Prochlorococcus marinus CUG1415: one gene and its partners. The protein of the gene in region 2 binds, or shares a complex with, the protein of the main gene of each other region. Links are inferred from orthologs where the notes say so. Each region holds a gene or a part of one and is shown on either strand. Other genes may lie near its edges. The genes, in order: HA143_RS01595, HA143_RS00970 and HA143_RS01590.

Region 1 (2,675 bases), 120 kb from region 2 along the record:
ACTAGCAAGAGCAGTTATGTTTATATACCGCAAATTAAAGAAACTAAACTAATAAGCATCTTGAAGTTCATAGAAATCTGGTTGGATATAGTCTTTTCGCAATGGCCACCCTCTCCAGTCTTCAGGCATTAAAAGTCTTTTTGGATTTGGATGATCAATAAAATTTATTCCATACATGTCATATGTTTCTCTTTCTTGCCAATCACTCCCTTTAAAAATTTTATACAAACTAGGTATTGATAAATCAGAATCTCTTTTTAAGAAAACTTTTAATCTAACCTCTTTAATCTTTTCGATTTTTTGTAAGTCATCAACAGTTATAAAATGATAAAAACTAACAAGATTTTTGCCTGGACCCTCATCGTAGCCACCTTGACATTGGAGATAGTTGAAACCGTAATTTTTTAAAGCAGATACTGCTTCATATAATTTTCTAGGTTCAACAGAAATATTTTCTATTCCTATATGATCATTAGCTAATGATTGATTTGGAATTCCATCTTTAGATAAATTTTGACTTACAAATCCCTCTTTTTCTATTGAGGTATCAGATGATTTGGCTAAACCGTCTTGTTCCATTAATCCTCTTTAATATTGATAATTTCTGGTTTTGAGGTGATCTCAGGTAATTCAGTTATTTTTTCTTTTTGGGAGGAAGGGATAACATTCGTTGAGATTTTGTTTAGATATTCACCAGTATTTTCAGAGAAAACAAGATTCATTTCATGATCAGATGTAATGTACCTGTGGGTTTGCTCTGTTTTTGTTCTCTCTAAAATTGATTCATTACCAACTTTTTTTCTTAATTTTATTACAGCATCAAAGATTGCTTCTGGCCTTGGTGGACATCCTGGAAGGTATAAATCAACAGGGATCAATTTATCAACTCCTCTGACAGCAGTAGTAGAATCTGCGCTAAACATCCCTCCTGTGATTGTACAAGCACCCATTGCAATCACATATTTTGGCTCAGGCATCTGCTCATAAAGTCTTACTAGGGCGGGAGCCATCTTCATAGTTACTGTACCTGCAACTATTAATAAATCTGCTTGTCTTGGCGAGCTTCTTGGTACTAATCCAAACCTATCAAAATCAAATCTAGATCCAATTAGGGCAGCAAATTCAATAAAACAACAGGCTGTGCCATATAGGAGAGGCCAAAGACTACTTAGTCTAGCCCAATTATGAAGATCGTCTAAACTTGTTAGGATAATATTTTCACTTAAATCTGTGGTAACTTGTGGCTCACCAAGAGGGTTACAAGTGCCTTCTCTGATGTCTCTAATTGCTTTTGGGGATAATTGTGGGTTCAATTTTTTTAACTCCATTCTAAAGCACCTTTTCTCCATGCGTAAGCCAGAGCAATTACTAGTATTGCAATGAATATCAAAGCCTCAATAAAAGCTAATAAGCCTAATCTATTAAAGGCAACAGCCCAAGGATAAAGGAATACTGTCTCCACATCAAATATAACGAAAACTAAGGCGAACATGTAATAACGAATATTAAATTGAATCCATGCTCCTCCAATAGGCTCCATTCCCGATTCATATGTTAGTTTTCTTTCACCAGTTCTACCTTTAGGTGCAACAATGAGATTAGTAACAAGAGCTAATATTGGAACAGCAGCAGCAATTAATAGAAAGCCTAAAAAATATTCATAGCCAGTTAATAGAAACATATTAAAAAATAATTTTGAATAAGAGTCGCTTAATTAAGCAAAATCTTTTAAAGTTCTTAAAGAACAATAATAAACCGTGAGTGAAAACATTCAACCAGCCTCTGAGGAAAACAAAATAGTTGAAAACTTTCAGAAAGAAAATCTTTCAGAAAACTCTTCAGGAGTAAATGTTGAACAACCTTACATTAATCTAGAACAAAATAGATTCGAATGTAGAAGTTGTGGATACATTTATGATCCATCTGAAGGAAATAAAAAATTAAATATACCTAAAAATACGCCTTTCTCAGAATTAGATGGTAATACATTCGTTTGTCCCGTTTGCAGAGCGGGTAAGAACTTTTATAAAGATATAGGTCCAAAATCTAAACCTAGTGGTTTTGAAGAAAATTTAACTTACGGATTTGGTTTCAATAGCCTACCTCCTGGCCAAAAAAATATATTAATTTTTGGAGGTTTAGCATTTGCAGCTGCATGTTTCCTTTCTTTATACTCTTTGCATTAAAATAATAAAATGAAAAAATTTCTTACCAGTATTCCTAATCTTCTTTTATCTTTACTCCTTTGTTTTGTCTTGAGCAGTTGTTCCTCTACAGGAGTAAAGGTGAACGATAGCAGCCCTTGGAAAACAATTCAATTTGAAGACCAGGCAAATGTTCTGGATGTTGACTTCATAGATAATAATAATGGATTTTTAGTAGGCTCTAACAGACTTATTATGGAATCAAATGATGGAGGAGAAACCTGGGATAAAAGAAATTTAGATTTACCAAGTGAGGAAAATTTTCGTCTGCTAGATATTGATTTTAAAGGTGAAGAGGGCTGGTTAATAGGTCAGCCCTCATTGGTTATGCATACACTTGATTCGGGAAAAAATTGGACTCGTCTATCTCTAGGCAGCAAATTACCAGGCCAACCATTTCTTATAACAACTGTCGATAATGGGGTTGCTGAATTGGCTACCACTGCAGGTGCCATATATCAAACGGTAGAT
Region 2 (8,403 bases):
CTGAGCAGAAATTTGTTCTAACTCTCTCCTTTTCGCTTTTAATCTTGGAACGTCAAAGACAATCCTGAGCATTACCCAGGCGCTCTGTTAGTTCCGAAAGATCTTTTTTGAAATCTGTAATATCTATCAAAATAGAATTTATTCGTTATTTATAATCTAACAAGCACTTTTGTTTAATAGTATAAACTAAGTATTATTTTAAAAAATGTCTAAAGTTGAAATTTATACTTGGCAATATTGTCCATTCTGTATTCGAGCAAAATCTCTACTCAAGAAAAAAAATATAAATTTTAAAGAATATAAGATTGATGGCGATGAAAATGCTAGAGCATTAATGACTGAAAGAGCTGATGGTAGAAGAACAGTACCACAAATATTTATAGATAATGAGGGTATCGGAGGGTGCGATGATCTCTACGAATTAGAAAATGAAGATAAATTAGACGCATTATTAAACTAGGTCTTATGAAATTTCTATTCGTATTAGATCCAATAAAAAATATAAATCCCTTAAAAGATTCATCTGCTGCTTTAATGCAAGCATCATCAAAAAAAAATATTGAAATCTGGAGTTGTACTCCTCAAGACCTTGAAGCTAGAGGTGATGAAGTATGGGCTTCTTCCGCAAAAGTTCAAGTAAATCCCTGGATTTCTTTCAAAGAGAATGATTGCATACCTCTCGCCGAATTTAATTGCATTTGGATGAGAAAAGATCCTCCTGTAAATGAGGCATATTTATATGCAACCCATCTCTTAGAAGTTGCCGAAAGAAAAGGAGTAAAAGTAATTAACAAACCTTCATCATTAAGGGCATGGAATGAAAAATTAGGTGCTTTGAGATACAGCCACTTAATGGCACCAACAATAGTTGCGAGTAAGGTAAAAGATCTTATTAATTTTGCAAATATAAATAATGAAGTAGTAATAAAACCTCTTGGAGGGAAAGGAGGTCAAGGTGTTATCAGAATAAATAAAAACTCCCCAGGTATTAAATCAATCATTGAATTAATAACTTCTCAAGAAGAATTACCCGTTATGATGCAAAAATTTATTCCTGAAGTCATAGAGGGTGATAAAAGAATAATTATCGTAAATGGTGAAGCAATTGGATCTATAAATAGGATTCCTCAAGGAGGCGATTTTAGGAGTAATTTAGCGATGGGAGGAAAGGCCGAACCAACATTATTAACAGAAAAAGAAAAAAGTATCTGCTCAGAATTATCTCAACACTTCAAAGATGAGGGTTTATTTTTTGTGGGTATTGATGTAATAAATGGAATGCTTAGCGAGATTAATGTAACCAGTCCAACTGGTTTAAGAGAAATAGAAAATTTATCCAATAAGAATGTTTCAGACGAAGTTATTGAAAAATTAGTGGAAATTATCTAGGATTTTTAACGAAAAATATTTGTTTTACTATAGATTCAAATTTTAATTTAATCTCATCTATTTCTTTCTCTAAAACGGAGCCTGAAACTATACCTGAACCGGCAGTAAATTCAATATTTTCTTCAATATACCTAGCTCCTCTTATTGCTAAAAGAAATGAAGCATTTCCTGATGCATCAACCCAACCCATTGGAGAAGCATAATTTCCTCTAGGAAAAGACTCAAGAGTGTTTATCCAACCCAATGCTGCATTTTTTGGGTATCCACAAACAGCCGGAGATGGATGTAAGTTTTTAAGCAATTCAAAAGGACATATATTTTCAACTTTAGAGAAAATGAGTGTCTGCAAATGAGAAATATCTCCAAATGAATTTACCTTGATATCACTTTTTTGAAAGTTTGTTATTTTTGAAACTTCTAAACATTTAATCAAATACTGTATTACATAATTATGTTCTTTTAAGTCTTTAGTACTTTTTAGGAGCTTCTTAAAATTTGAATTAGTAGAGATAGTACCAGCAAGAGCCTCCAAAGTTAAATTAGGTTTAGTAAAAGAAAATAATTTTTCTGGAGATGCTCCAAACAAAATATCCTTACTATTCCTTTTCCAAACGTATCTGCATGTATTTGGTTGATTCTTTTTTAATCTTTTTAAAATTTCTACTAAATCTAATTTATTTTTAAGTTTTATTTTAATCCTATTTGCTAAAACTATCTTTTCCAAGATACCTTTCTCTACTAATTGAATTCCTTTATTTACTACTTTTTTCAAATTTGTATTAGAAGTTTCTAAGGAGTGCAAGAAATCATCAATAATAGATAAATCAAAACTAGTTTTTAAGGCTGATAATTTTATTAATTCTGAGCCAGAATTAATAACTTGATTTCTAATTGTCCATATTTCTTCAATTAATGTTCTTAATGATGATTTACCTTCAACATGACCATTGATTCTTAACCAGCAATTCTTATCACTTTTAATAATTAAAATTTTTGGTAAGATAGCTTCCAAACTTGGGACATCTGAAGATAAATTCTTATTATTCAAATTTTCAGAAAAAGAAAATAAATAAATTATTTTTGAAAGTGCAGAATTATTTGATTCATTAGTTAAGTTAATTAAATTTTTAAAATTCTCAGAATTAAACTCTTTTGCTAATTCAAATCTTTTTGGACCATCCAAAGTAACATATTTACATTTCTCGAAAGCAATATATGAAATGCCATCAGATTCCTCCCAAAATGAAGAAAATGAATATTTATTTATAAACAATTCATATACTTGAAATAAATCAATACAAGGAATCTCCAGACAAATACTTACTAATCCAGAATTTTCCACTTTCTTATCGAAAGAGGAAAATACATCCTTTAAAAAATCTGTTAAGTTTAAATCATTTTTCATTACTTATTGAAAATAACTAAAAATCATGCAATAAAGTAAAAAATGTAACTCAATTTATAAACTACATTTAATAATTATCTAATTTTATGTGTTAATTAAAAATGGACGAAGATAAAAAAAAATTATGGAAACAAGCAATAAAATGGCCTCTTTATTCTGTTGCCATACTTCCGGTTTTAATAACAGGGGCTTATTTACTCAATCAATATGAAAAGGTAAAAATTTATAATTTGATTGCATTTACTTTAGCTGCAATTTTAATATTACTTTGGGAAAATCTAACTAATGATTTATTCGACGCAGAAACAGGAATCGATGAATTTAAATTCCATTCCATTTTAAATCTTGTAAAAAATAAAAAAATAATTTCATTTATTGCATATACATCTTTAGTTGTTGGTTTATTAATAATTTCAATTATTTCAGTATCAACAAGTATAAACATTTTTATTTTGGTGGCATCTTGCTGCTTCTTAGGTTATTTATATCAAGGACCTCCTTTTAGATTTGGCTATCAAGGTTTAGGAGAACCATTATGCTGGCTTGCATTTGGACCTTTTGCTTACTCTGCAGTCTTAATTGCGTTAAATCCATATAATATTTACTTCGAAGATATTCCCTGGAAAGTTTCTTTATTACTTGGTTCAGGACCTTCCTTGGCAACAACTCTTGTATTATTTTGTTCTCATTTTCATCAAATTTCTGAAGATAAAAAGCATGGGAAAAATTCACCTTTAGTTCGCTTAGGGGCAAAAAAAGGTTCTCAATTTGTGCCTTGGATAATTTTGACAATATATATTTTTCAACTTTTCACTATAGTTACTGGATTTATTCCAGTGTTTTGTATCCTTTATTTGATTAGTTTTCCTCAAGCAATAAGACTTATAAATTTATTAAGATCTTCATATAAAAAACCTTCTGCAATAAAAAATTGCAAATTCATCGCAATAAAATTTCAAACTCTTAATGGAGTTGGCTTAATCACAGGATTAATATTTAATTACTTGCTTAATAAATGAACTTAATATTTCAAAAAAAATCTTATAGCTTTAAGTTATCCACCAAAGTAGAAAATTCTAAAAACACTTACCTTACAAAATCGGGTTGGATAATTAAATTAACAAGTCATGATAAAAAAATTGGGTTTGGAGAAGTTTCACCGCTTCATAAAGAAGACTTAAAAAAGTGTGCGAAACAACTAGATATGATCCCTGAGTATGTAGAAGTATTTAATTTATCTGAGCAAATAAATATTTTTCACCCATGCATTCAATCTGCAATAAATTCTGCATTAGCGGAGATAAATGGAAAAATACTTTTTAAAGAAAACTATTACTTTGATGAAATTGATAAAACAGCCATACTGTTAAATCCTGAAAATGTAATTTCAGATCTAAATAAAATTAAAAAAAGACAATCTAATATTGAAAAATCAGTAACCATAAAATGGAAAGTAGCATTAAAAAATAACCATGAGGAAGAAGCCAGTTTAGAAGAAATTTTAAGCCAAATAGGCAATAATATTAAGTTAAGAATAGATGCTAATGGTTCTTGGGGAAGAGAGATAGCTAATAGATGGGCTGATATTTTGAAGGATAACAAAAACATAGATTGGTTAGAACAACCTCTCTGTGTTGATGATATTGATGGACTGACAGAACTCAACAAAAAAATCCCTATAGCCTTAGACGAATCACTTTTAAAATTTCCAACTTTGATTAATGATTGGAAAGGTTGGCAAATTCGAAGGCCTTCTCAAGAAAATAATCCAGTTAAGCTTTTAAGAGAATTAGAAAATAAAAAAGCTTTAATATCTATAAGTACCTCATTTGAAACTGGTATAGGGAAGAGATGGCTTTATCATTTATCGTCTCTACAATTACAAGGACCAACTCCAAAAGTTCCTGGTTTAGCAATGAATGTATTCCCTAATTCGTTTCTATTTTTAAATGAAGCAAAAAAGATATGGGATCTACTATGAAAAATAAAATTCATACTATTGAAGTTGAAAATAACGAAACTCAATCTGTAGAGAAAATTATTGGAAAAATTAGAGAGAATAAAATTATTTATGTAAAAAACAAATTTTATGAAGACAAAGATGTATTAGATTCAATTACTGAAAATGGGCCAGCGATAATCTTAAACAGCAGTGGGAGCAGTGGTAAACCTAGAAAATGTATTCATCATTTAGATAATCTCAAATTATCTGCCGCTACTTCAGGACAATGGCTAAAAGATCAAGGATTTGAATTACAAAACTGCATAATTTTTAACACTTTACCACTCAACCATATAAGTGGATTAATGCCAATTTTTAGAAGTCAAAATTGGGGATGTGATTGTATTAATATTTCTCCCAATTTAATAAAAAAAACTAGAGAACTTTTACTTTTTACAATTAAATCTAAAAAAAACAAAAAACACTTGATTACGTCATTAGTACCTACCCAATTAATAAGACTTTTAGCTGAAAAAGATGGTATTAATTGGCTAAAAATTTTTGATTTAATTTGGGTAGGTGGAGCTTCAATTACCCGCGAAACTGCAGAAAAATGTATACAAGAACAAATAAAATTAGCACCTTGTTATGGCTCAACTGAAACAGCAGCAATGGTTACGAGTTTAAAACCAACAGAATTCTTAATGGGTTTTGACAATGTTGGAGAAATACTACCTGATACAAAAATAAGAATTAACGAACGAGGATTAATCGAGATAAAATCAGCCAGAATTGGCATCGAAATAATAGACTCTTCAAAAACTGAAAATTTCCAAAATAAATGTGGGTGGTGGCAAACCGGTGATTTAGGTGAAATTCATCAAATCAATAATTCTTTATATTTAAAGTTTATTAGAAGAATTGATAACGCTTTTAATTCAGGAGGAGAAATCGTTTTTCCAGAAGTAATTGAATCACGATTAAATAATTTCATTATGAAAGAAAATATCCCAATTAATAAATGCAATATTTCAAAAGTACCCGACAAATTATGGGGAAATAAAATTAAAATAATTGTTGAATTTAGAAAACTTACAAATGATAAAAATATTAAAAATTCATTAAATTTATTAAAAAACTTTTCTCAAAGTTGGCCTAAACATGAAAAACCCGAACAATGGATTATTAAAAACAAAAATACAAGTACAGAACAAATAAATTATAGATTTAAAAAATAAATAATAATAATTAGCACTCTTTTAAATTTGTACTTACATTTGAAGCCTCTATCCATCTTTCAAGATGTTCGGGAAGTTCTATTTTATTTCTTGAATCAACATCTAAAGAACAATGTATTATTTTTCCTTCCGCTACTTTATTTCCATTTTTTATAAATAGGGTATGTACTTTAAACAAATGAGAATTAATTTTATGGGGGGAAATTGTTACTTTTAAGAAATCTCCAATTTTAATAGGAGCAAGGAAGTTCGCTTCGCAATTTACTATGGGAAAAATAATTTGATTTTTACGTATAGAAAAATCTGGGAAAATATCTTGATAAGGAATACCATAAATTTCAATACTCTCTTCCCAAGCTTCGTGTGACCATTTTAATAAGTTATGAAAATGAATTACACCTGCAGAATCACAATCACCAAATCGTACTTTCTTCTGCAATATTAACCAATCTGAGGATTTCATTTAAAGAACTTATCTATCCACAGATCCCATAATGACATCTATTGAACCAAGGATAGCCATAATATCTGCGATTTTGGCACCTTTAAGAATATGAGGCAATATTTGCAGATTATTTAAATCAGCTGCTCTGATTTTAAATCTCCATGGGGTAACTTCATTATTTCCTTGAATAAATACACCTATTTCTCCTTTTCCGGACTCTAATCTTGTATACAATTCTCCATTAGGAATTTTAAAAGTTGGAGCAACCTTCTTAGCTACATATTGATAATCAATACCAAATATTGCACTCTTCTTATCTTCAGTCGCCATTCTTTGAGCTTCTAAATTTTCTGTTGGACCTCCTGGAATCATTTTGCAGGCTTGACGAATGATGCTTAGTGATTGTCTCATCTCTTCAACTCGTACTCGATATCTCGCATAACAATCTCCTTCTTTTTCTGAAGCAATCTGCCAATCAAAATCGTCATAACATTCATAGCTATCTACTTTCCTTAAATCCCAGGAAACTCCAGAGGCTCTAAGCATTGGCCCAGATAAAGACCAATTAATTGCCTGATCTCTTTTTATAGTTCCAAGACCTTCAATTCTTTTTCTAAAAATTGGATTATTTGTGATCAATTTTTCGTATTCATCTATTTTAGGACCGAACCAATCGCAAAAGTCTATACATTTTTCTAACCATCCGTATGGAAGATCACATGCGACACCACCTATCCTAAAGAAATTATTATTTATTAGCCTTTGTCCAGTAGCAGCTTCCCAGAGATCATAAATCATTTCTCTTTCTCTAAAGATATAGAAAAATGGAGTTTGAGCTCCTACGTCTGCTAAAAAGGGACCAAGCCATAAAAGATGATTAGCAATACGATTAAGTTCCAACATAAGAACTCTTATGTAACTAGCTCTTTTAGGAACTGGAATATTAGCTAATCTTTCAGGAGCATTTACTACAATAGCTTCATAAAACATTCCTGCTGCATAATCCATTCTGCTTACATAAGGGACATACATAACATTTGTCCTATTTTCAGCTATCTTTTCCATTCCTCTATGCAAATATCCAATTACCGGCTCACAATCAATGACATTCTCACCATCAAGAGTTACAACTAACCTTAAAACCCCATGCATTGATGGATGGTGAGGGCCAAAATTGACCACCATTGGTTCTGTTCTAGTCTCTAGCTGAGCCATTCGAAATTTAACTTCTAAATAAATCTTAGTCGAAAGTTATGCAAACTGACCTATCTGATTCATCTTTTTTCAATCATAAATCAGTTATGGCAGATGAGATCATGTCCTCTTTAGAGCATTACCCATTAATAAATAAAAGCCAACTTAAAGGCATAGACGCAACTTTAGGAGGAGGAGGGCACTCTTATCATTTATTGAGAAAATATTCGGATTTAAATATAATTGGACTTGATCAAGATCCATTCGCAAGAAAATCAGCATCAAAAAAACTTGATGAATTTAAAAATAGGATTGATATAAGGGCTTCAAATTTTGCGGATTTTGAACCAAATGAAAAAGTTTCTTTTGTGATTGCAGATCTTGGAGTAAATAGTAACCAAATTGATGACCCTAAAAGAGGATTTAGTTTTCAAAAAGATGGTCCCCTTGATATGCGCATGAATCCTTTTCTTGAGGTTGATGCAGAGAAATTAATTGAGACCTTAAATGAAAAAGATCTAGCTAACCTAATTTATAAATATGGAGATGAGAGATTATCAAGAAAAATTGCTAGGAGAATAAAAATGGATTTAAAGGTAAATGGAAAATATTCTGGGACAAAAGAGTTAGCTTATTCTATTGCAGGCTGCTTCCCACCAAAACATAGATATAAAAAAATACACCCAGCAACTAGAACATTCCAAGCACTAAGAATTGCCGTTAATAAAGAAATTGAAGTATTAGAAAAATTTTTGCAAGTTGTCCCTGGTTGGCTACTGCCAGGTGGAAT
Region 3 (8,462 bases), 120 kb from region 2 along the record:
TTTATGTATCCATATTCACCTTCATGCCCATTTGGTAGTTGAATTCTATTAATTTCAAAACTAAATTTTTTTGACTTTAACTCTGATATTTTTTCTTTAAAAATTGATTTTTTTTTAAGTTTTTTATTGCCCATAATTTTTAAATAAAAATAGCCTAACAGTTATTTTTTGGTTTTGTAAATTAAGTAATAGACCATCTTTGGTTATCAAATTTATTGATTTTTTGGCTTCTACTTAAGATCTCAGATAGTGGGGTAATAACAAAATTACGATTCATAAATCTGGGATGAGGTAATGCTAATTCCTCATCAATTGTATGTAAATCTTCCCACCATAGAATATCTAAATCAAGACATCTTGATAGCCATTTCTCCCCCCTTGGTGTTTTTTCTCTTCCAAAAAAATATTCTAATTTCTTTAGCTTTTTTAAGAGTAATTTTGCATTTTTTGTTGATGGCTTTGGAAAATCGTTACTTTTAACAAGGACAAGAGTATTAAGATAGTTTGGCTGTTCATGTTCAACTCCATGCGGTGATGTCTCATATATTGAAGACCATAAAAAGCTTGCTTTAGATTTTTTGTTTTCTTCGTGTTTAGTATTGGATTCATCTCCCCAAACTTTTATAATTTCTTCTAATTTTGGTTTGCAGAGTAAAAAGGACTCTAAAGGACTTCCGAATTTACTATCAATATTTGCTCCAAGGGATATACATAGTCCATTTTTGATATTAAGATTTGATAATTCCACTACAAAAAACAAAGTTATTGGATAAATTCTATATCAGACATTTTTAAAGTGATTTTGAATTCAGAATTAAAAGGAAAAGAAGAAATAAAAGATTTAATGAAATCAAAGGATTCTTTTAGAGCTTTTCCTTTGGCTGCTATTACTGGACATAGCTTATTGAAATTATCTTTACTCCTTGGTGCCGTTGACCCAAGTTTAGGTGGAGTGATTATTGCTGGTGGTAGAGGTACTGGTAAGTCTGTATTGGCGAGAGGGCTCCATAATTTGATTCCGCCTATAGAAGTATTAGATACTGAATCAGTAATTGGAATGTTAAGTCAAGTTAGTACTTCATTAAGACCTGTTGGAAGAAACCTAGATCCAAATAGACCAGAGGAATGGGATATTAATACTAATAAATTGTTACAGGACACAATTGGGAGTGATTACCTGAATCAAATTGAAGAAATTCCTAAAAAAGTAAGAGAGGCACCATTTATTCAAGTGCCTATTGGAATTACTGAAGATAGACTTGTTGGATCAATTGATGTTGCTGCCTCATTAAATACGGGTGAACAAGTTTTTCAGCCTGGAATTTTGGCGGAAGCTCATAGAGGTGTTCTTTATGTAGACGATATAAATTTATTGGATGATGGAATTGTAAATTTAATTCTTGAAGCTATAGGAAGAGAGCAAAATAATATTGAAAGAGATGGTTTGAGTCTTTCTCATCCTTGTAAATCCCTTTTAATAGCAACTTATAACCCTGAAGAAGGCGCTTTAAGAGATCATGTTTTAGATCGTTTTGCAATTGTGCTTTCCGCCAATCAATCTATTGATAATACTCAAAGAGTTGAAATAACAAAATCTGTTTTATCACATGCGGAAAATAATATTAAATTTTCAGAAAAATGGTCCGAAGAATCTGATAATTTATCCACTCAATTAATTTTGGCAAGGCAATGGTTAAAGGATGTGAAGATAACAAAAGAGCAAATAACCTATTTAGTGAATGAAGCTCTTAGAGGAGGAGTAGAAGGACATAGATCAGAATTGTTTGCAGTAAAAGTAGCTAAAGCGAATGCAGCTCTTCGAGGCGATGAGAATGTAAATTCTGAGGATCTAAAAGTCGCAGTAAGATTAGTTATCCTTCCACGTGCAATGCAAATACCACCTGAAGATGATGAGATTGAACCCCCGCCTCCAGAGGATCAGAACCCGCCACCCCCGCCTCAATCAAATAATGATGAATCTGAACCTGAGGCTAATGAAAATGATGATAATCAAGAGCAAGAACAAGAAGAAGATAATTCTGATGGAGAAGAAGAATCTACTCCCGAAATACCAGAAGAATTTATATTAGATCCCGAAGCATGTATGGTTGATCCTGATTTATTACTTTTTTCATCAGCTAAAGCTAAAGCAGGAAATAGTGGAAGTAGATCTGTGATATTTAGTGATAGTAGAGGAAGATATGTAAAACCTATTATTCCAAGAGGTAAAGTAAAAAGAATTGCGGTAGATGCAACTCTTCGAGCTGCAGCTCCATATCAAAAATCAAGAAGATTAAGGAATCCCAATAAATCGATCATTATTGAAGAAAATGATTTTAGGGCAAAGCTTCTTCAAAAGAAGGCGGGTGCTTTAGTTATTTTTCTCGTGGACGCTAGTGGCTCTATGGCTCTTAATAGAATGCAAAGTGCTAAAGGCGCAGTAATAAGACTTTTAACTGAGGCATATGAGAATAGAGATGAAGTAGCTCTTATTCCTTTTAGAGGTAATCAGGCAGAAGTTCTTTTGCCACCAACAAGATCTATAACTGCAGCAAAAAGAAGGTTAGAAACAATGCCTTGCGGTGGTGGATCGCCTTTAGCTCATGGACTAACACAATCAGCGAAAGTAGCAAAAAATGCTCTTTCCACAGGAGATATAGGGCAAGTTATTGTTGTTGGAATTACTGATGGAAGAGGAAATGTACCATTAGGATTATCTCTTGGACACAATGAGGTTGAAGAAAAAGATAATGAAAATGAAAATGTCAATTTAAAGCAAGAGGTTCTTGATATAGCTGCAAAATATCCCATGCTTGGTATAAAACTCTTAATAATTGATACAGAGAGAAAATTTATTGCAAGTGGCTTTGGTAAAGAATTAGCAGAGGCAGCTAATGGGAAATATGTCCAACTTCCAAAAGCTACAGATAAAGCAATCGCAGCTATGGCTTTAAATGCTATAAATGAATTCTAGAGATTACTTATGGATAAATTTCGTTAAGGAATTTTGAAAGCCCAATAGTTAAATCTCTTATGGATTTCGTGAATTCTTTATCTTTCGTTAATTTTTCAAAATCATCACTCATATCATCTATTTTGCTGGAGATAGATCTTGCAGAATTAATTGTCAATTTAATGTCATTCAGGGTTTCTTTGTCATCGATAGTAGACAAAATGTTATTCAAATGATTAGCAGCAATTGTAATTTCTTTTATTAAAGGTTCAACTCTTTTGATTTCTTGTTTCGATAAATAAATTAATTCATCAAGGTTTTCTTGTGTTTGATCAAATTGTTCGATTGAGTTTACTATGTTTTCAATTAAGTTTTCTTGATTTGATTCTTTTAAAAGTTGACTTATTCTATTAGTTATGTTTGAAAGACTTGATAGTGGTTTCCCGGTGATAATATCTCCCTGACAAATAATTAATTTGGTATTGCAATTTTCAGCTGTTGGTTTTGCAATATTTTTAGGTAGTGATTTTTCACTAGTCTCTAAAGCGACTTGCACATCTCCTCCTAGGAAAGAATTCGTTACTACCTTTGCAAATGCTGGCCTAGGAAGAATAATGTCTGGATTATTTAAAACTATTTTGGCTTTAATTGATTCATTAGTAAATAAGATATCTTCTATTGATCCTACTAAAATTCCTCTGTAAGTAACTGGAGACTTTTTTGATAAACCGCTTGCGTTGTTAAATTCAGCAAAGAGGTGCCAATTTTTTGAATTTAATCTTATTCCTCTTAGCCAAAAAGAAAAAAATGTGAATATTAAAATTCCTCCTAATAAGGAAAAACCAACAATCGAATCTCGTAAGCTTCTACGCATAATTTCTAAATGTCTTTGGGTTGCATTGGACCATCAAGTTTCCCGTGCTTAAATTGAAATACATACGGATCATTACTTTCTTTAAATTCATCAATCGAACCTCCCCATCTAAACTTGCCTCCGTAAAGCATTAAAACTTTATCTGCAGTCCTTTCTATAGTACTAAGAACATGGCTAACCACAATAGATGATCCGTTTGCTTTATCATTTGTCTTATTAATTAAATCTTCAATTCTTGATGAGGCAATTGGATCAAGACCTGCAGTTGGTTCATCAAAAAGTAATAAGGGTTTAGTATTTGTATTAAGAGTTTGATCCGTAATTAACGCTCTAGCAAAACTCACTCTTTTTTGCATGCCTCCACTTAATTCATTTGGAAGTTTATTCTCAACATTAAATAATCCTACCTCAGCTAAACATTCACATACGATCTCATGGATTAACTTTTTAGATAGGTCTTTATTTCTTTTAAGGAGAAAACCTACATTTTCTTCAATAGTTAAAGATCCTAATAATGCTGGGTTCTGAAAAACTAGTCTTACATCAGGAGGATTATTTTGATCTAATCTCAAATATGTTTGTTTCTCACCAAATATTCTTAATTCTCCTTTAGTAGGTAAAATCAGTCCTGCTAATATTTTTAAGATAGTTGATTTGCCAGAACCTGAGGGGCCAACAATAGCTAATTTTTCTCCATCATTAAGTTCAAAATTTAGTTGATTAAGCACATTAACCACCCCCCAGCTTATCGAGAGGTTTTTTGTCTCAACTACATGCTTTGATTCTGTCAAAACCTAAATTAAAGAAAAAGTTATCTTCAATTATATTTTGCCTATTTTTTGCAATAAAAAAGGATGTATGAATTTGATTTATAATATATCTATATAGTTTTTAAATTTGAGAAAAAATAATTTAAGAGGTTTTAAATGAATAAGCGTAAAAAAAGAGTTAGAAGATATTATAGAAATTTTAAAAAGTCTAATTTTGCCTTTTTAAACAAAATTTTAAGAATTTTGAGTTGGCTTTTACCAGGACTGGTAATAAAAAGATGGCTGGTTACATCTGCGATAGGATTTTTGACTACATTATTAGGGCTGGCAATTTGGACAAACTTGAGACCACTTTATTGGCTTATTGAAACATTTTTTTGGTTAATGACAGGTTTAACTAGTTTCTTGCCTGTTTCATTTTTGGGACCATTGATTTTTCTTATTGGACTTTTATTAATAGGGATTGGACAAAATAGAAGTATTAATTCTATTCAAAAAGCGCTTGTTCCTGAAAAAAATACAGTTTTAGTTGATGCATTAAGAGTTAAGAGTAAATTAAACAGAGGTCCTAATATTGTTGCAATTGGTGGAGGTACAGGCTTATCTACTTTATTGAAAGGCTTAAAAAATTACAGCAGTAATATTACTGCAATAGTAACTGTATCCGATGATGGTGGAAGTAGTGGAATTCTTAGAAAACAATTAGGTGTGCAACCTCCAGGAGATATTAGAAATTGTTTGGCTGCCTTATCAAACGAAGAACCTATTTTAACTAGATTGTTTCAATATAGATTTTCGGGAGGAAGTGGTCTTGAGGGACATAGTTTTGGAAATCTATTTTTGTCAGCGTTAACAACAATTACAGGTAGTTTAGAAAAAGCAGTTCAAGCCTCTAGCAAGGTTTTGGCGGTACAAGGTCAAGTTTTGCCTGCAACAAATATTGATGTTATGTTATGGGCCGAATTAGAGGATGGTGAAAAAATTTTTGGGGAAAGCAAAATCAGCAAATCTCGAAAATTAATTTCAAGGATTGGTTACCTACCAGAAAATCCTTCTGCTCTCCCTAGCGCTCTAGAATCTATTAAAGACGCTGAGTTGATTGTTCTTGGGCCAGGTAGTTTATACACTTCTTTATTACCTAACTTATTAGTACCAGAGATAGTAGATGCTTTATTGCAAAGTAATGCTCCCAAAATTTACATCAGTAATTTGATGACTCAGCCTGGAGAAACAGATGGGCTTGATGTTTACCAACATATTAAATCAATAGAAAAACAATTATCAAATTTTGGAGTTAATACTCGAATTTTTAACGCAATCTTATCGCAGATCCAATTTGAAAAGTCTCCACTTGTAGATTATTACGAAAGTAGAGGGGCAGAACCTGTTAAATGTAATAAAGAAAAATTATTATCTGAGGGTTATTATGTTTTGCAGGCACCATTATATTCAAGAAGAATAACTCCTACTCTTAGACATGATCCGAGAAGACTAGCAAGAGCAGTTATGTTTATATACCGCAAATTAAAGAAACTAAACTAATAAGCATCTTGAAGTTCATAGAAATCTGGTTGGATATAGTCTTTTCGCAATGGCCACCCTCTCCAGTCTTCAGGCATTAAAAGTCTTTTTGGATTTGGATGATCAATAAAATTTATTCCATACATGTCATATGTTTCTCTTTCTTGCCAATCACTCCCTTTAAAAATTTTATACAAACTAGGTATTGATAAATCAGAATCTCTTTTTAAGAAAACTTTTAATCTAACCTCTTTAATCTTTTCGATTTTTTGTAAGTCATCAACAGTTATAAAATGATAAAAACTAACAAGATTTTTGCCTGGACCCTCATCGTAGCCACCTTGACATTGGAGATAGTTGAAACCGTAATTTTTTAAAGCAGATACTGCTTCATATAATTTTCTAGGTTCAACAGAAATATTTTCTATTCCTATATGATCATTAGCTAATGATTGATTTGGAATTCCATCTTTAGATAAATTTTGACTTACAAATCCCTCTTTTTCTATTGAGGTATCAGATGATTTGGCTAAACCGTCTTGTTCCATTAATCCTCTTTAATATTGATAATTTCTGGTTTTGAGGTGATCTCAGGTAATTCAGTTATTTTTTCTTTTTGGGAGGAAGGGATAACATTCGTTGAGATTTTGTTTAGATATTCACCAGTATTTTCAGAGAAAACAAGATTCATTTCATGATCAGATGTAATGTACCTGTGGGTTTGCTCTGTTTTTGTTCTCTCTAAAATTGATTCATTACCAACTTTTTTTCTTAATTTTATTACAGCATCAAAGATTGCTTCTGGCCTTGGTGGACATCCTGGAAGGTATAAATCAACAGGGATCAATTTATCAACTCCTCTGACAGCAGTAGTAGAATCTGCGCTAAACATCCCTCCTGTGATTGTACAAGCACCCATTGCAATCACATATTTTGGCTCAGGCATCTGCTCATAAAGTCTTACTAGGGCGGGAGCCATCTTCATAGTTACTGTACCTGCAACTATTAATAAATCTGCTTGTCTTGGCGAGCTTCTTGGTACTAATCCAAACCTATCAAAATCAAATCTAGATCCAATTAGGGCAGCAAATTCAATAAAACAACAGGCTGTGCCATATAGGAGAGGCCAAAGACTACTTAGTCTAGCCCAATTATGAAGATCGTCTAAACTTGTTAGGATAATATTTTCACTTAAATCTGTGGTAACTTGTGGCTCACCAAGAGGGTTACAAGTGCCTTCTCTGATGTCTCTAATTGCTTTTGGGGATAATTGTGGGTTCAATTTTTTTAACTCCATTCTAAAGCACCTTTTCTCCATGCGTAAGCCAGAGCAATTACTAGTATTGCAATGAATATCAAAGCCTCAATAAAAGCTAATAAGCCTAATCTATTAAAGGCAACAGCCCAAGGATAAAGGAATACTGTCTCCACATCAAATATAACGAAAACTAAGGCGAACATGTAATAACGAATATTAAATTGAATCCATGCTCCTCCAATAGGCTCCATTCCCGATTCATATGTTAGTTTTCTTTCACCAGTTCTACCTTTAGGTGCAACAATGAGATTAGTAACAAGAGCTAATATTGGAACAGCAGCAGCAATTAATAGAAAGCCTAAAAAATATTCATAGCCAGTTAATAGAAACATATTAAAAAATAATTTTGAATAAGAGTCGCTTAATTAAGCAAAATCTTTTAAAGTTCTTAAAGAACAATAATAAACCGTGAGTGAAAACATTCAACCAGCCTCTGAGGAAAACAAAATAGTTGAAAACTTTCAGAAAGAAAATCTTTCAGAAAACTCTTCAGGAGTAAATGTTGAACAACCTTACATTAATCTAGAACAAAATAGATTCGAATGTAGAAGTTGTGGATACATTTATGATCCATCTGAAGGAAATAAAAAATTAAATATACCTAAAAATACGCCTTTCTCAGAATTAGATGGTAATACATTCGTTTGTCCCGTTTGCAGAGCGGGTAAGAACTTTTATAAAGATATAGGTCCAAAATCTAAACCTAGTGGTTTTGAAGAAAATTTAACTTACGGATTTGGTTTCAATAGCCTACCTCCTGGCCAAAAAAATATATTAATTTTTGGAGGTTTAGCATTTGCAGCTGCATGTTTCCTTTCTTTATACTCTTTGCATTAAAATAATAAAATGAAAAAATTTCTTACCAGTATTCCTAATCTTCTTTTATCTTTACTCCTTTGTTTTGTCTTGAGCAGTTGTTCCTCTACAGGAGTAAAGGTGAACGATAGCAGCCCTTGGAAAACAATTCAATTTGAAGACCAGGCAAATGTTCTGGATGTTGACTTCATAGATAATAATAATGGATTT

What was found.
Region 1: the proteins of HA143_RS00970 (region 2) and HA143_RS01595 are in contact, whole or in part, in a cryo-EM structure (PDB 6ZJN), measured with the Thermus thermophilus proteins. The link is inferred for Prochlorococcus marinus CUG1415 from one-to-one orthologs. Residues at the interface, in WP_223903221.1 of Thermus thermophilus: Met26, Thr27, Asn29, Gly31, Pro32, His34; in WP_096411116.1 of Thermus thermophilus: Glu45, Ser46, Asn48, Pro50, Ala51, Gly52, Glu53.
Region 3: the proteins of HA143_RS00970 (region 2) and HA143_RS01590 are in contact, whole or in part, in a cryo-EM structure (PDB 6KHJ), measured with the Thermosynechococcus vestitus proteins. The link is inferred for Prochlorococcus marinus CUG1415 from one-to-one orthologs. Residues at the interface, in WP_011057128.1 of Thermosynechococcus vestitus: Pro17, His18, His19, Pro20, Ser21, Met22, Val25, Arg27, Met29, Thr31, Ile38, Asp39, Cys40, Glu41, Pro42, Val43, Ile44, Gly45, Tyr46, Leu47, His48, Arg49, Gly50, Met51, Lys53, Ile54, Asn57, Arg58, Pro65, Tyr66; in WP_011056552.1 of Thermosynechococcus vestitus: Leu46, Met47, Tyr48, Thr50, Ala51, Cys52, Phe54, Ile55, Glu56, Ala58, Ala59, Ile61, Gly62, Ser63, Arg64, Phe65, Asn76, Pro78, Thr89, Thr91, Lys93, Met94, Ala97, Leu101, Met123, Phe124, Ser126, Asp127, Ser128, Tyr129.

What each region holds. Positions count from the first base shown.
Region 1 is NZ_JAAORL010000001.1:292,833-295,507, forward strand. It holds HA143_RS01595 (NAD(P)H-quinone oxidoreductase subunit 3), read right to left. Parts: upstream 1,682-2,675; coding sequence 1,319-1,681; downstream 1-1,318. Other genes in the region: HA143_RS01580 (gluconeogenesis factor YvcK family protein), read left to right, coding at 1-52; HA143_RS01585 (NAD(P)H-quinone oxidoreductase subunit J), read right to left, coding at 49-579; HA143_RS01590 (NADH dehydrogenase subunit K), read right to left, coding at 579-1,328; HA143_RS01600 (rubredoxin), read left to right, coding at 1,758-2,186; HA143_RS01605 (photosynthesis system II assembly factor Ycf48), read left to right, coding at 2,196-2,675. UniProt on the Escherichia coli protein: NDH-1 shuttles electrons from NADH, via FMN and iron-sulfur (Fe-S) centers, to quinones in the respiratory chain. The immediate electron acceptor for the enzyme in this species is believed to be ubiquinone.
Region 2 is NZ_JAAORL010000001.1:175,283-183,685, reverse strand. What follows is about bases 5,541-8,403. They hold HA143_RS00970 (NAD(P)H-quinone oxidoreductase subunit H), read right to left. Parts: upstream 7,635-8,403; coding sequence 6,447-7,634; downstream 5,541-6,446. Other genes in these bases: rsmH (16S rRNA (cytosine(1402)-N(4))-methyltransferase RsmH), read left to right, coding at 7,673-8,403; HA143_RS00975 (acyl-CoA thioesterase), read right to left, coding at 5,985-6,437; HA143_RS00980 (AMP-binding protein), read left to right, coding at 5,541-5,974. Also shown: grxC (glutaredoxin 3), read left to right, coding at 206-460; gshB (glutathione synthase), read left to right, coding at 466-1,389; HA143_RS00995 (chorismate-binding protein), read right to left, coding at 1,382-2,794; menA (2-carboxy-1,4-naphthoquinone phytyltransferase), read left to right, coding at 2,896-3,813; HA143_RS00985 (o-succinylbenzoate synthase), read left to right, coding at 3,810-4,775; more of HA143_RS00980, read left to right, coding at 4,772-5,540.
Region 3 is NZ_JAAORL010000001.1:286,746-295,207, forward strand. Bases 5,541-8,462 are described here. They hold HA143_RS01590 (NADH dehydrogenase subunit K), read right to left. Parts: upstream 7,416-8,462; coding sequence 6,666-7,415; downstream 5,541-6,665. Other genes in these bases: HA143_RS01580 (gluconeogenesis factor YvcK family protein), read left to right, coding at 5,541-6,139; HA143_RS01585 (NAD(P)H-quinone oxidoreductase subunit J), read right to left, coding at 6,136-6,666; HA143_RS01595 (NAD(P)H-quinone oxidoreductase subunit 3), read right to left, coding at 7,406-7,768; HA143_RS01600 (rubredoxin), read left to right, coding at 7,845-8,273; HA143_RS01605 (photosynthesis system II assembly factor Ycf48), read left to right, coding at 8,283-8,462. In the rest of the region: HA143_RS01555 (NUDIX hydrolase), read right to left, coding at 1-134; folK (2-amino-4-hydroxy-6-hydroxymethyldihydropteridine diphosphokinase), read right to left, coding at 182-748; bchD (magnesium chelatase ATPase subunit D), read left to right, coding at 797-2,974; HA143_RS01570 (MlaD family protein), read right to left, coding at 2,982-3,827; HA143_RS01575 (ABC transporter ATP-binding protein), read right to left, coding at 3,833-4,555; more of HA143_RS01580, read left to right, coding at 4,754-5,540. UniProt on the Escherichia coli protein: NDH-1 shuttles electrons from NADH, via FMN and iron-sulfur (Fe-S) centers, to quinones in the respiratory chain. The immediate electron acceptor for the enzyme in this species is ubiquinone.